Regions from separate parts of the Candidatus Pelagibacter sp. PS_17 genome, predicted to be linked through region 2. Evidence: riboswitches for the same ligand, from Rfam matches in the RefSeq annotation. Region 2 holds a riboswitch; each other region holds the start of a gene.
What was found. A riboswitch is a leader RNA that binds a small molecule or an ion and turns the genes downstream of it on or off. The one in region 2 is predicted to bind S-adenosylmethionine.

Region 1 (4,412 bases), 310 kb from region 2:
ATATTCACTATTACTTATCTCTGAAACCGAACCTTCTTCTGCCCTGATTACTCCAGCAAAATATCTCCAATGATCAACAACTAATGGTAAGTCAGCTGCCATACACTCTCTAATTGGTTTTCCATTATCTAAACATTCAGCAGTAGCTAATAGTTCTAGATTTTTTTCAATAACATCAGCTATTTTAAGTAGCATGTTAGATCTTTCAGTTATTGATGTAACTCCCCAAGTAGGAAAAGCAGCATGTGCAGCATCTAATGCAGCCTCAACATCTTTTGCATCTGACCTTGGAACGGAACATATAACTTCATTATTGATTGGACTTACGTTGTCAAAATATTTACCTGATTTTGGTTCAACGAATTTTCCTCCTATAAAATTTCCATATTTTTCTTTAAATGGAAATTTGACATTTAAGTGAGACGTATCTAGTAACGGAGATCGTCCACCTTTTACTGTTTCTGTGCTCATTTTTATCCTCTCTCTTTTATTATTATTCTTAAGCTTATTTTTTTTGATTGGTTTGTGTAACTTCTTTTTAGTCACACTCTTTTTAACTTTTTTAATAATTTTAGATTTTTTTTTAACTTTAGGTTTTGACTTTTTGGCTGTTTTCTTTTTTTTACCAGCCATCTTTTTTTTAATAGCCATAAAATATTTAAACAAAAAAAGATGATAATATCTATATTTTAAACATTAATTTTTCTACTTAAGATTGAATACAGCCTACATCTTGTGCTTAATTGAAATGTGTCTAATATTTTAATTATGAGAGAAGATAAAAAACAAGAATTACAGTCTGCTACATTTGAAAGATTGCTCAAACATCTAGATAAACGAAAAGATGTTCAAAATATAGATATTATGAACCTTGCTGGCTTTTGCAGAAACTGTTTATCAAAATGGTATCGAGAAGAAGCAGAGAAAAAAGGTATTGAAATTTCAGACTTAGATGCACGTGAGCATGTTTATGGTATGCCTTATTCTGAGTGGAAAGAAAAATATCAAAAATAATTATTTTTCCTTAAGTCTTGGAAATAGTTCTACAAAATTACAAGGTTTATGATTTATATCTAACTGATGTTTTAAAATTCCATCCCAGGCATCCGTTACTCCCCCTGAAGAACCTGGCAAAGCAAATACATATTTGCCATTAGCTAGTACTGCACAAGCCCTAGATTGAATGGTCGATGTACCAACTGTTTTTAAACTTATTGTTCTAAACACCTCTCCAAAACCTGGTATATGTTTGTCAGCTATCTCGTTTACTGCCTCTGGTGTAATATCTCGACCTGTAAGCCCAGTGCCCCCTGTTGTAATTACAACATCTATTTCAGATTGATTAATCCAATCTTTAAGGATTTTAATAATGTCATCTTTGTTATCTTTACAAATTTTTCTATCTATTAATTTATGTTTAGCCTCCTCTATTTTTTTTACTAAGATCGCACCAGACTTATCGTTCTCAAAAGTTCTGGTGTCCGTAACAGTTAAAAGTGCTATATTTACAATCATAAATTTAAAATAATTTTCATGATTATATTATCATTTTTATTTCTTCTAACAGCAACTTTATATTCAAGTGTTGGCTTTGGTGGTGGCTCTACCTATCTAGCCCTTCTATTAATTTGGGATATTCCTTACTTGATCTTTCCTGTAATTGCTCTCTTTTGTAATATTATTGTCGTATCAGGAAATTGTATAAATTATATTAAAGCTGGAAATATCAATTTTAAGATCCTTACCCCATATTTGATATCATCTGTGCCACTTGCATTCATAGGAGGATCTTTATCAGTAGATAAAGAAATTTTTGAAATTTTACTTTTTTTAGTCTTAGCACTAGCAGGAGTTCTACTTCTCATGAAATTTCAATCTTTTGATCAAAAAATTGAAGTTTATAAAAAGATACCAAAAATATTATCAATATTAATTGGTGCATCTATTGGATTTGTGTCTGGTGTAGTTGGAATTGGTGGTGGAATTTTCTTAAGCCCTATATTGTTATTAATTAGAGTAGATAAAGCAAAAAACATTGCAACAGCAGCATCATTATTCATACTGATTAATTCTTTATCAGGACTTGCTGGCCAATTTACAAAGGCATCAACAATAAATGGAATTTATGATTATTGGCCATTATTTTTTTTTGTTTTAATAGGCGGCCAGCTTGGAAACTATTTAAATCTTAAAATTTTTCCTGCAAGAATATTAGCTCTAGTGACATCAGGACTTGTCATATTTGTCGCTATTCGAATGGGACTGAAGTTGTTTGCATAACAGAAGTATTAAATTATTATAGAAAGATTATGAAAATATTTAGAGCATTTGGACCCACTATAGGAAAAACAAAGTTATCCAAAAAAATTATTACTATATTAAATAATCACATTGATAAGTCTCAATTATCTAAAAAAAATGATTATAGCTCTAAACTTGCAAGTCAAATTAGGAATGAAATTAAGATACCCAAAACTTTAATTAATAAGAGTTTGTCTAAAGAATTACTAAAAAATATTAAAGTTTACCTTGATAAGTCAGGCGTTAAAAAAATTAAAGAAATTAAGATAATAAATCTATGGGTGGTTAGGCAATTAAAAAATGAATATAATCCAATTCATTATCATGAAGGACAACTGTCAGGTGTTGGATATCTTAAAATCCCAAAAGATATGAATCAAAATAAATTAGTTAAGAATAAAAAGATTAAAACTAATGGAACTATTGATTTTATTAATGGTCAAAAAAACTTTTTAAGTAAAAGTATCTATAATTTAAACCCTAAATTAGGAGACCTATTGATTTTTCCAAATTATTTAATGCACACAGCTTATCCATTTAACGTTGATGGTGAGAGAAGATCCTTCTCATTTAATGCTAAAATATTATTCAAGAAGTGATTTACTAATCAGTCTAATAGATATATAAATATTTTACCGATTTGATCCATATTGCAGGTGCTAACTGCTAAAAAGGAAATCATTATATAATTGGTAAAGGTAGTTGAACTGTATTGTGCACCTTGCATAGAGCTAAAGCACTAAAAAAGTAAGGAATAAAAATGGATATTAATTTTTTTAAAACAACACGAATTTTAGATGGTGGTATGGGACAAGAATTGTTAGCTCGTGGTATGAAGCCAAACGGCACATTGTGGAGTGCAAATGCTGTTTTAAAAGAAGAATACCATCAACTCTTACTAGACACACATTTAGACTTTATTAAAGCGGGTGCTGAAGTTATTGTTACAGCAACCTTTACTACTAGACGAATAAGATTACGTGATAATAAAATTGAAGATAAGTTTGAATACTTAAACAAAAAAGCTGGTGAAATAGCTCAGAAAGCTAAAGAACAACATCCTAACGTGTTAATTGCAGGCGGTCTTCCACCTCAATATTTAACATACGAAGAAGATACAAGACCAGATGATGAAATTAAGCAAAATTTTTATGATCAAGCAAAATTATTAGATCCTTATATTGATTTTTTTTACTTAGATGTTTTGTCTAGTGTAAAAGAGTTTAAATTAGCAATTGAAGCAATTGAAGAATTTAATAAGCCATACTTAATAGGTGCTCACATTTCTGAAGGAATAAATCTTCCAAGTGGTGAAAAAATATCAGATATTATTAACAATATTAAACATAATAATTTACTAGGATTAATTTTATCCTGTGTTTCACCTGAAAACTTTTATGAAAATTTAGAAGAAGTAAAAAATTTAGGTGTTCCGTTTGGATTTAAGCTTAATGCTTTTGTGACAACTAATCCTAAAGATGGTTATACTAATAGTTATAATGTCAGTAAAACTGGTAACCCAAATGAATTTTTGGGTCAAAGAAAAGATTTAACACCCGAATTGATGGCAAATTTTGTTAAAAAATTTAAAAATGCTGGTGCTACTATTTTAGGTGGATGTTGCGAAACAAGACCATCTCATATTAAAGAAATGGTTCAGTTTAAGTAGTTTTTTTTTGATCTGCTTTTTTAACAAAGTAAATTCCAACAACAACTGCTAATAAAGATAATAAAATTTTAGGTGTTATTATTTCTTTTAAAAAAATATAACTCAATATAGTACCGAATATTGGAATTAAGTAAGAGACTTGTGATTGAAATATAAGACCATTATCTTTTAGAATTTTAAATCTTAGCAACCAAGCAACACCTGTTGAAACCATTCCTAAATAAACTACTGATATTGTAGATTCAATGCTTGGAATTGAATTCCATGGTTTTTCAATAAAATAAACAAATGGTATTAAAATTAGGATAGCCCAAATTAATATAGAGCCTGTTACATTTTCATTTTTTTTCTTACTAATTTTAAGAGTTAAAACTCCTCCAATAACATAACAAGTTGACCCAAGCAATATTAATAACGCAGAAATAAAATTACTATCATTTAT
Region 2 (4,412 bases):
TATTGATTTTTTTTTAATTTTTTTAAGTATAAAATTGATCCTTTTTTGATCAATTATTTCTTTTTTATGGATTTTTACTTTTAGCACTTCATTGACTAATGAAGATCTTTTTTTGATTAATTTAAGTAAATCATTATCAAGTTTATCAAGCTTAATTCTAATCTGATTTAGTTTTTTTTTATTTGTAGGCGACATTTATTCAATTGGTTATTAAGATAATTATTATAAGTATAATTTATGTTTGTAAATAGCGACAACTATATAAAATATTTAAAATTGTGGTTAATAACTTTATTTTCATTAATTGTTCTTATGGTAGCTGTCGGTGGTCTTACTAGACTAACAGACTCTGGTTTATCAATCACAGCTTGGGAGCTTTTTACTGGAATACTCCCACCTATGAATATTAATGAGTGGAATTTTTATTTCACAGAATACAAAAAAATTCCTGAATATAAAAATATTAACTACGGCATGTCCTTAGATGAATTTAAAGTAATTTTTTATTGGGAGTATGCTCATAGATTGTTAGCAAGATTTGTAGGTTTGTTTACTTTAGTGCCTTTGCTTTTCTTTACTCTCTATTTTAAAAAAACTCTGCATTATTCTAATAAATATTATTGGATTTTTTTTCTTGTGTGTCTTCAAGGATTCATCGGTTGGTATATGGTATCTAGTGGATTAATTGAAAATAATGACGTTAGTCACTTTAGACTTAGCATTCATTTATCTTTGGCCTTATTTATTTTATGTTTAATTTTTTGGTATATTTTAGATATTCATAAAATTAAGAAATTTGAAAATAAAATTCCAAATTTATTTTTATTATTCATACTTAAATTGATAGTTTTACAGATTGTTTTGGGTGCTTTTTTATCAGGTTTAGATGGTGGTCTTATCTATAATTCATGGCCTGATATGAATGGTAGTTTTTTTCCAAATGATGTTAGTTATGGTGATTTAATTACTACTCAATTATTTAACAACCCATCAATTATTCAATTTTTGCATAGATCAACTGCATATTTGCTTTTATTTTTTATAATCATTTTAAATTTTATCTATTTTAAAAAACAATATGATTTTAAATATGTATTATTTTTTGATGTTGCTATCTTGTTTCAAATTTTTTTAGGAATTATAACTTTGATTTCTGGTGTAGAGATTACATACGCTTCACTACACCAGCTAGGTTCAATATTAGTTTTGAGTTCTTATTTTTTGATATTATATAAAAACTCTAACTAACTGCTTTCAAATTCCCTTTAGAAGATTTATTTAAAGCTTGGTCTAAATCCTCAATAATGTCATCTATATGCTCAATACCAATACATAATCTTACGTATCCAGGAGTTACACCTGAGGCTAACAATTCTTTTTCTGTTAACTGACTATGAGTTGTTGTTGCAGGATGAATTGCTAAACTTCTTGCATCTCCAATATTTGCAACATGATAAAACATTTTTAAAGACTCGATAAATCTCTTACCTGCTTCAATACCACCTTTGAGCTCAATACCAACTAAACCACCATTTCCTTCATTAAGGTATTTTTTAGCACGATCAGCAATTTTACCTTCATGTTCTGTTGGATAGATTACTCTTGTTACTTCTTTATTTTTCTTTAAATAGTCAACAACTTTTGATGCATTTGAGCAGTGTTGTTTCATTCTAAGAGCAACAGTTTCAAGCCCTTGAATAATTCCAAATGCATTGTCAGGTGATAGGGCAGAACCAAGATCTCTTAGTAATGTAACCCGCGCTCTTACTGCAAAAGAAACATTAGCCCCAGTTAATTCTGGAACCACTTTTCCCCATATAGCTCCACCGTAACTTGCGTCAGGTTCGTTAAATAAAGGTTGTCTTTTGGGATCAGCTGTCCAATCAAAATTACCTCCATCAACTAAAGCTCCACCTACAACTGTACCGTGACCACCTATATATTTTGTTAATGAATAAACTACTACAGCAGCACCATGTTCTAAAGGTTTGCAAATTACAGGGGCAGCTGTGTTGTCCATTATTAATGGTATATTGTATTTTTTACCAATATCAGAAACTTCTTTAATTGGAAAAACTCTCAAATAAGGATTTGGTAAAGTCTCACCATAAAAAGCTCTAGTTTTATCATCAACAGCTTTTTCAAAGTTTTTTGGGTCAGAAGGGTCTGCATATCTAACTTCAATACCAAGTTTACTTAATGTATGCGTGAATAACGAAATAGTACCTCCATATAAATCCGTAGAGCTGACTATATTATCTCCAGCTTGTGCAACGTTTAAAATTGCAAAAGTTGATGCGGTTTGTCCAGATGCTACTGTTAAACAGGCTAATCCTCCTTCTAATGAAGCAACTCTTTTTTCAAGAGCATCATTTGTTGGATTCATTATTCTTGTATAAATATTTCCAAATTCCTTAAGAGCAAACAAATTCGCAGCATGTTCAGTACTATCAAATTGATACGATGTTGTTCTATAAATTGGAACTGCTACTGCTTTGGTTGTTGGATCACTTCTATAATCACCACCATGTATAGCTATAGTCTCAGGGTTTTGTCTTTTTGTACTCATCTTAATACTCCTTTTTTAGTACTTTTGCTTTATGCAAGGCGTACAATACAGTTCAAATGCGCCTACCGATAATGTGGGTAAAAAATCCTTTTTAGCAATAACTAGCCTGCAATAGGAACAAATCGGCTATATAAAAATATCATTTAAGCAAGATATTGCAAGGGAAATATAAAATTGACATTATATCTAATAATAGTATTAATCCTCGCACAATGACAAAATTTCTAAAAAGTGGTGATTTAAACAGTAACTGGTTTGAGATAGATGCTAAAAATGCTGTAGTTGGCAGATTGGCTTCTATTATTGCTATGATTGTTAGAGGAAAAAATAAAACAACTTTTACACCTCACATGGATGATGGTGATTTTGTTGTTGTTAAAAATGTTGAACAAGCAAAGTTCACAGGAAAAAAATTTAAAGATAAAAAATATTATAGACATACTGGTCACCCAGGTGGAATTAAAGAAATTACTCCTGAAAAGTTATTAGAAAAAAATAAACCTGGTGAAACATTAAAATTAGCTATTAAAAGAATGTTACCTGGGGGAGTTCTAGGAAGAAAACAGTTAACTAAAGTAAAAATTTATGCTGGTGAAGAACACCCTCATGCAGCACAAAACCCAAAACTTTTAGACCTAGGTAAATTAAACAGTAAAAATTTAATAAGAAATTAATATGGAAACAGCAGCTACACCAAATAAAATTTCTACAAAAAAACCTAAAATTAAATTAGATTTTAAAGATAGTAAATACGCAACTGGTAGAAGAAAAAAATCTATTGCAAAAATTTGGGTGAAAAAAGGTACAGGCAAAATTTACGTTAATGGCAGAACTATGGATGAGTATTTCACAAGTGGAAGTCACAAAATGCAAATCACAAGACCATTTGAGATTATAAACCAAGCAACTGATTACGATGTAAGATGTAGCGTAGCAGGTGGTGGTCACACAGGTCAAGCTGGTGCAATGGTTCATGGTATTGCTAAAGCATTAATCTTATTTGATTCAGAGAATAGAGCAGTACTTAAGACAGAAAAACTTAATACAAGAGACTCTAGATCAGTTGAAAGAAAAAAACCTGGTCGTAGAAAAGCAAGAAGAAGCTTCCAATTCTCGAAAAGATAATTCTTTTTTAACTCTAAACTGCTATAATAAAAAAATGCCTAAGCTTAATGTTTTAGTTGCTGGATCTACAGGTTATATTGGTGTTCAATTAATTAAATTATTAGTTAAACACAGCAATGTTAACATTAAATATCTTTGTGGTAATACGTCTGTTGGAAAAAATATCTCTAGTTATGAAAAATCATTAAGTTCAAAAAAATTACCTAAAATTATTAGATACAATAAAGAACTTTTAAAAAACATAGACCTTGTTTTTACAGCTCTACCTAATGGTGAAGCACAAGATATTTCAAATGATTTATTAAAACACAATATATTAATTGATTTAGCTGCAGACTTTAGACTTAATAAAGCATCAAATTATCTAAAATGGTACAAACAAAAACACAGATCTGTCAAAAATATTAAAAAATCAATTTATTCATTACCAGAAATCAATGGTGACAAATTAAAGAAATTTAATATTATTGGATGTCCAGGTTGCTACCCAACATCAATACTTTTACCACTTATTCCATTAGTTAAGAAAAATTTAATAAAAACAGATAATGTTATTATAGATTCAAAATCTGGTTACTCTGGTGCTGGAAGAGGTGTGCATAAAAAATATAAGGAAAAAAATCTTTATGAATCCTTAAGCGCTTATGGTGTGGGTTTCCATAGACATAACTCTGAAATTCAACAAGAAATCGAAAACTATACTAAAAAGAAATTTTCT
Region 3 (4,412 bases), 120 kb from region 2:
AGAGCAGGAGATCATATTACTAATATCGCTGAAGCTTTATTTTATCTAATCGAGGGAGAGCATATTGAAGGAGCAAGACCTAAAGGTAAAGATTTTGATCCAAACTAATGAGCGTTAGCATTCATATTGTAGAAGACGAACAACCTATTATCACTTTAGTTAAATATAACCTTGAAAAAGAAGGTTATAAAGTTTCATCATCAGACAATGGCAATGAGGGTATTGAAGATATTAAAAGATTATTTCCTGATCTTGTTTTATTAGACTGGATGTTACCTGATTTTTCTGGCGTAGAAATTTGTAAAATTTTAAAAAAAGAAAAAAAATTTAAAGAAATTCCAATCATAATGCTTACTGCTAAGGGTGAGGATGAAGATAAGATTAAAGGGTTAAACTCTGGTGCAGATGATTACATCACCAAACCCTTTAGTTTCCCAGAATTACTTGCAAGAATAAAAGCGCTACTTCGAAGATCTAAGCCCTCATTAGTTTCTGATATTGTTGAATTCGAAGACCTTAAGGTGGATAGATTAACACGACGTGTTTTTAGAAAAAACAAAGAAATTCATTTGGGACCCAAGGAATATGATTTAATCAATTTTTTTATTAAAAACCCTAAACGTGTTTACTCAAGAGATCAAATTCTAGAGAATGTTTGGTCTGATAATATCAATGTTGAAACAAGAACAGTTGATGTTCATATAAGAAGACTTAGACAAAGTATTAATATTGATGGATTTAAAGAATTAATTAGAACCGTAAGATCAGCTGGCTATTCATTAAATTAGTAATGACTGTAGAAGCATAAAGACTTAAAATAATAATAATAAACTGAACGTAGACACATGATTTAGGACTTGTTAAGGTCTGATTATGAAAGGTTATAGATTTATTACAAGTGACGACACTTCAGAATTTTGCCATCGTGTAACGGAGGCCATATCCAATGGATGGAAATTGTATGGTGAACCCAAAATGACTTTTGATAAAAAAAGAGGAGTCATGCGTTGTGCTCAAGCAGTTATAAAAAATTCACCTCAGAAAAAGTATTCAAAAAAGATGAAGCTATCATTGATATAAATGGCAGATCAGATAATACCCTTTGTTTATATGCTAGGGATACTCTTATTAGTACTCCCAGCTTTTCTACAATCTAATTCTAAATTAAAGCAATTCTTAACTAATCTTAGTATTTGGATTGTCATTATTCTCATAATTTTAACTATTATTTATTTTTTCAATTGACAGTTTGAGAGAAAGTTGATTATATTTAGTTGCGCTGATTTAAGTTAAATTGCAGAGCGCGTTACAAATCCTGCTAAAGCGACGCTTCAACCACCGCTTTAGACAGGTGGTTTTTTTTTATCTTTCATAAAATTAAGCCGGGCAGTTGAACCATATTGTGCGCCCTGCATTTGCTTAAGCACTAAAAAGGAGAAAAGAGGCCTATGAATATAACCTCTTATTATTTTGTGACCTTTTTTCTCCAAAACAAGAGGAAAAAAAATGAGCACAAATAAATTAAAAGAAAGATTAGATAAAGGACCGGTTATATGCGCAGAAGGTTTTTTATTTGAGATAGAAAGACGTGGCTACATGTCATCAGGGGAATTTGTCCCAATGGTGTCATTAGATCATCCTGAAGTTTTAGAGAACTTACATAGAGAATTTCAACACGCAGGATCTGATGTAGTTGAGGCCTTTACTTATAATGGACACAGAGAAAAAATGCGTGTTATTGGTAAGGAAGAACTTCTCGAACCACTAAATCGTTCAGCATTAAAAATTGCTAAAAAAGTAGCACTAGATACTCCTAAAGGATCAAAACCAAATTTGATGGCAGGTAATATTTCAAATTCAAATATCTGGAAACATAATGATCCACAATCTCAAAAAGAAGTTGAAGGAATGTTTACAGAGATGATTGGTTGGGCCGTTGAAGAAGGTGCTGATATGTTAATTGGTGAAACTTTTTATTATGCTGAAGAAGCTTTTAAAGCTTTAGAAGTTATGAAAAAAACAGGTTTACCAACTGTATTAACCATATCCCCAATGGGTGAAAATAAAATGAGAGATGGAAAATCAGTTGTTGATACTTGTAAAGAGCTAGAGCAATTAGGGGCCGATGTTGTAGGTTTAAATTGTTTTAGAGGACCTGCTACTATGTTTCCTTTTTTAAAAGAAATTAGAAAAGCAGTTAAATGCCATGTTGGAGCTTTACCTATTCCTTATAGAACCAGTGAAGATTACCCAACATTTTTTAACCTACCGGACAGAAGTAATTGTGCATGTCCATCGCCTCATGGAAGAACGTTTCCAACAGCATTGGACCCACACTTTTGTAATAGATATGAAATAGGTAAATTTGCAAAAGATGCTTATGAGCTAGGTATTAATTACCTTGGAGTATGCTGTGGAGCAAACCCAATGTTGATTAGGGAAGTTGCTGAGTCAATTGGTTTAACTGTTCCAGCAAGTAAATATCGAGAGAACATGGAAAATCATTTTATGTATGGAAAAAATAAAAGAATTCCAAAACATATGACTGAATATGGAGACAAAGCGTAAATAAATTAAGAAGGGCATTTAACTAAATTGTGCGCCTGACATATGTCGAAGCACTAAAACAGGAGAAAAAAAATGAGTAACAATCTAAAAGAAACAATAAGCAATCTACAGAAGGATTTTACAGCCAACCCCAAAAATGCTTTGGTCCAATATGAAAGCAACTCAATTCTTAAAGAAGGACTTCAATCTGTAGTCACTCTTAGAGAGCATAAATTAGTTGTTGATGAACCCAAAAGTTTTGGTGGTAAAGACGAAGGTCCGAGCCCAGTAGAGTTAATATTAGCAGCGTTAGCAACGTGTCAGGAGATAACCTATAAAGCATTTGCTACAGCAGCGGGTATTAATATTGAGAGTGTTAGTGTTAAATTAAAAGGTGAATTAGATCTTCAGGGTTTTTTAGCTTTAAATAAAAACACTAGACCTGGCTTTCAATCCATCTCTGGTACTGTTGATATTAAATCTTCATCACCTAAAGCAGAAATAGATAAATTGATTGATACGGTAAATACACATTGCCCGGTATTAGATATTTTATCAAAAGGAGTTCCTATTAAATTGTTTCAAAAGGTTTCTTCAAGTTCTAATAATAAAGAGCACATAGAGCAAAGAGCAAGTGCTGCTTAACTAATCTAATTTAAGCCCTATGAAAATAGGGCTTAAGTCTTTTAAGTTCATTTCAAATCCTAAAAAATTAGAAGTTTGACTAGAATTAAGTATTAATTGCGTGCTAGGGTCTTGTTAATGAAAAATATTTATCATTCTGATATTTATCAATTTAACACCCCAGTTAGTAGTTATTGGGAAGATCATTCAAGCGAAAATTTAAATCTAGATAAACTTAATAAAGATGTCAGCTCAGAAATTGTTGTAATAGGTGGAGGGTACACTGGTTTATCCTGTGCAATTAATTTAATAGAAAATCATAATTTAGAGGTCATTTTAGTTGAAGCTGGAAAAATAGGTTGGGGGGCTTCATCTCGTAATGCAGGTTTCTGTTCTCTACCGCCAAGTAAGATGTCTTTTAAAAAGATGCAATCTATTTACGGCAATGATGAAACTAAAAAGTTCTTTAAAAACTCTGTTGAAGGCTCAAATTATACAAAAGATATTATACAAGAATATAATATTGATTGTGATGTAACGGGGGATAGTAATTACGTTGTAGCCCATCATCCAAATAAGTTTAAAGATATTCAAGAACAAGCCAAAGCTTACAGAGAAGAGTTTGGCATTGAAACTGAGATTTATTCAAAAGAAGACTTTGATAAAATTGGCCATGGTGGCACAGAGCAATTTGGAGCTTTTTCTTATAAACCTGGTTTTGCAATCAATCCTCTTAAATTTGTTAATGGCATTGCAAAATATGCTTTATCTAAACAATTAAAAATCTTCGAGCACACTAAAGTGGATAAAATTGATAAAGAGAATGGTGCTTATATTTTAAGGACGAAAGAAGGATCTATTCGATCAAAAAAAATAGTTGTTGCAACAAACGGGTTCTATCAAGAAGGCTTAATCCCAGAGATGAATTCAAGAATTTTACCAGTAATTTCAAATATTATTGTCACCCGAGCCTTAACGAAGCAAGAAATTGACCAACATAATTTTAAAACATTTTCTCCAATAGCTAATACTAAAAATCTTTTATATTATTATCGAAAGTTACCTGACAACCGAATTTTATTTGGCACTAGAGGGGATTTAAGTGGCAGTGATCAATCTAATTTAAATATGTCTAAGAAAATGGAAAAATTTTTAAAAGATATTTTTCCTAAATGGAAAGATATTAATATTGATTATAATTGGCGGGGATTAATTGCTTTATCTCAAAAATTAACTCCCTC

Region 1: another riboswitch for S-adenosylmethionine. It lies ahead of AC5SML_RS01785 (homocysteine S-methyltransferase family protein); the one in region 2 lies ahead of AC5SML_RS03380 (O-acetylhomoserine aminocarboxypropyltransferase/cysteine synthase family protein).
Region 3: another riboswitch for S-adenosylmethionine. It lies ahead of AC5SML_RS04095 (OsmC family protein); the one in region 2 lies ahead of AC5SML_RS03380 (O-acetylhomoserine aminocarboxypropyltransferase/cysteine synthase family protein).

The regions. Positions count from the first base shown of each region.
Region 1 covers NZ_CM182073.1:335,941-340,352, reverse strand. Annotated here, with positions in the region: gene adh (aldehyde dehydrogenase) at 1-471, opposite strand, end outside; gene AC5SML_RS01805 (DUF1244 domain-containing protein) at 769-1,014, shown strand; gene AC5SML_RS01800 (molybdenum cofactor synthesis domain-containing protein) at 1,015-1,515, opposite strand; gene AC5SML_RS01795 (sulfite exporter TauE/SafE family protein) at 1,534-2,280, shown strand; gene AC5SML_RS01790 (2OG-Fe(II) oxygenase family protein) at 2,310-2,900, shown strand; SAM riboswitch class V at 2,989-3,052, shown strand; gene AC5SML_RS01785 (homocysteine S-methyltransferase family protein) at 3,062-3,970, shown strand; gene AC5SML_RS01780 (DMT family transporter) at 3,963-4,412, opposite strand, start outside.
Region 2 covers NZ_CM182073.1:643,915-648,326, reverse strand. Annotated here, with positions in the region: gene AC5SML_RS03390 (chorismate mutase) at 1-195, opposite strand, end outside; gene AC5SML_RS03385 (COX15/CtaA family protein) at 238-1,248, shown strand; gene AC5SML_RS03380 (O-acetylhomoserine aminocarboxypropyltransferase/cysteine synthase family protein) at 1,241-2,569, opposite strand; SAM riboswitch class V at 2,574-2,642, opposite strand; gene rplM (50S ribosomal protein L13) at 2,782-3,243, shown strand; gene rpsI (30S ribosomal protein S9) at 3,245-3,694, shown strand; gene argC (N-acetyl-gamma-glutamyl-phosphate reductase) at 3,729-4,412, shown strand, end outside.
Region 3 covers NZ_CM182073.1:763,524-767,935, reverse strand. Annotated here, with positions in the region: gene phoU (phosphate signaling complex protein PhoU) at 1-108, shown strand, start outside; gene phoB (phosphate regulon transcriptional regulator PhoB) at 108-788, shown strand; gene AC5SML_RS04105 (DUF1737 domain-containing protein) at 874-1,080, shown strand; SAM riboswitch class V at 1,376-1,440, shown strand; gene AC5SML_RS04100 (homocysteine S-methyltransferase family protein) at 1,507-2,568, shown strand; SAM riboswitch class V at 2,572-2,636, shown strand; gene AC5SML_RS04095 (OsmC family protein) at 2,641-3,192, shown strand; gene AC5SML_RS04090 (NAD(P)/FAD-dependent oxidoreductase) at 3,310-4,412, shown strand, end outside.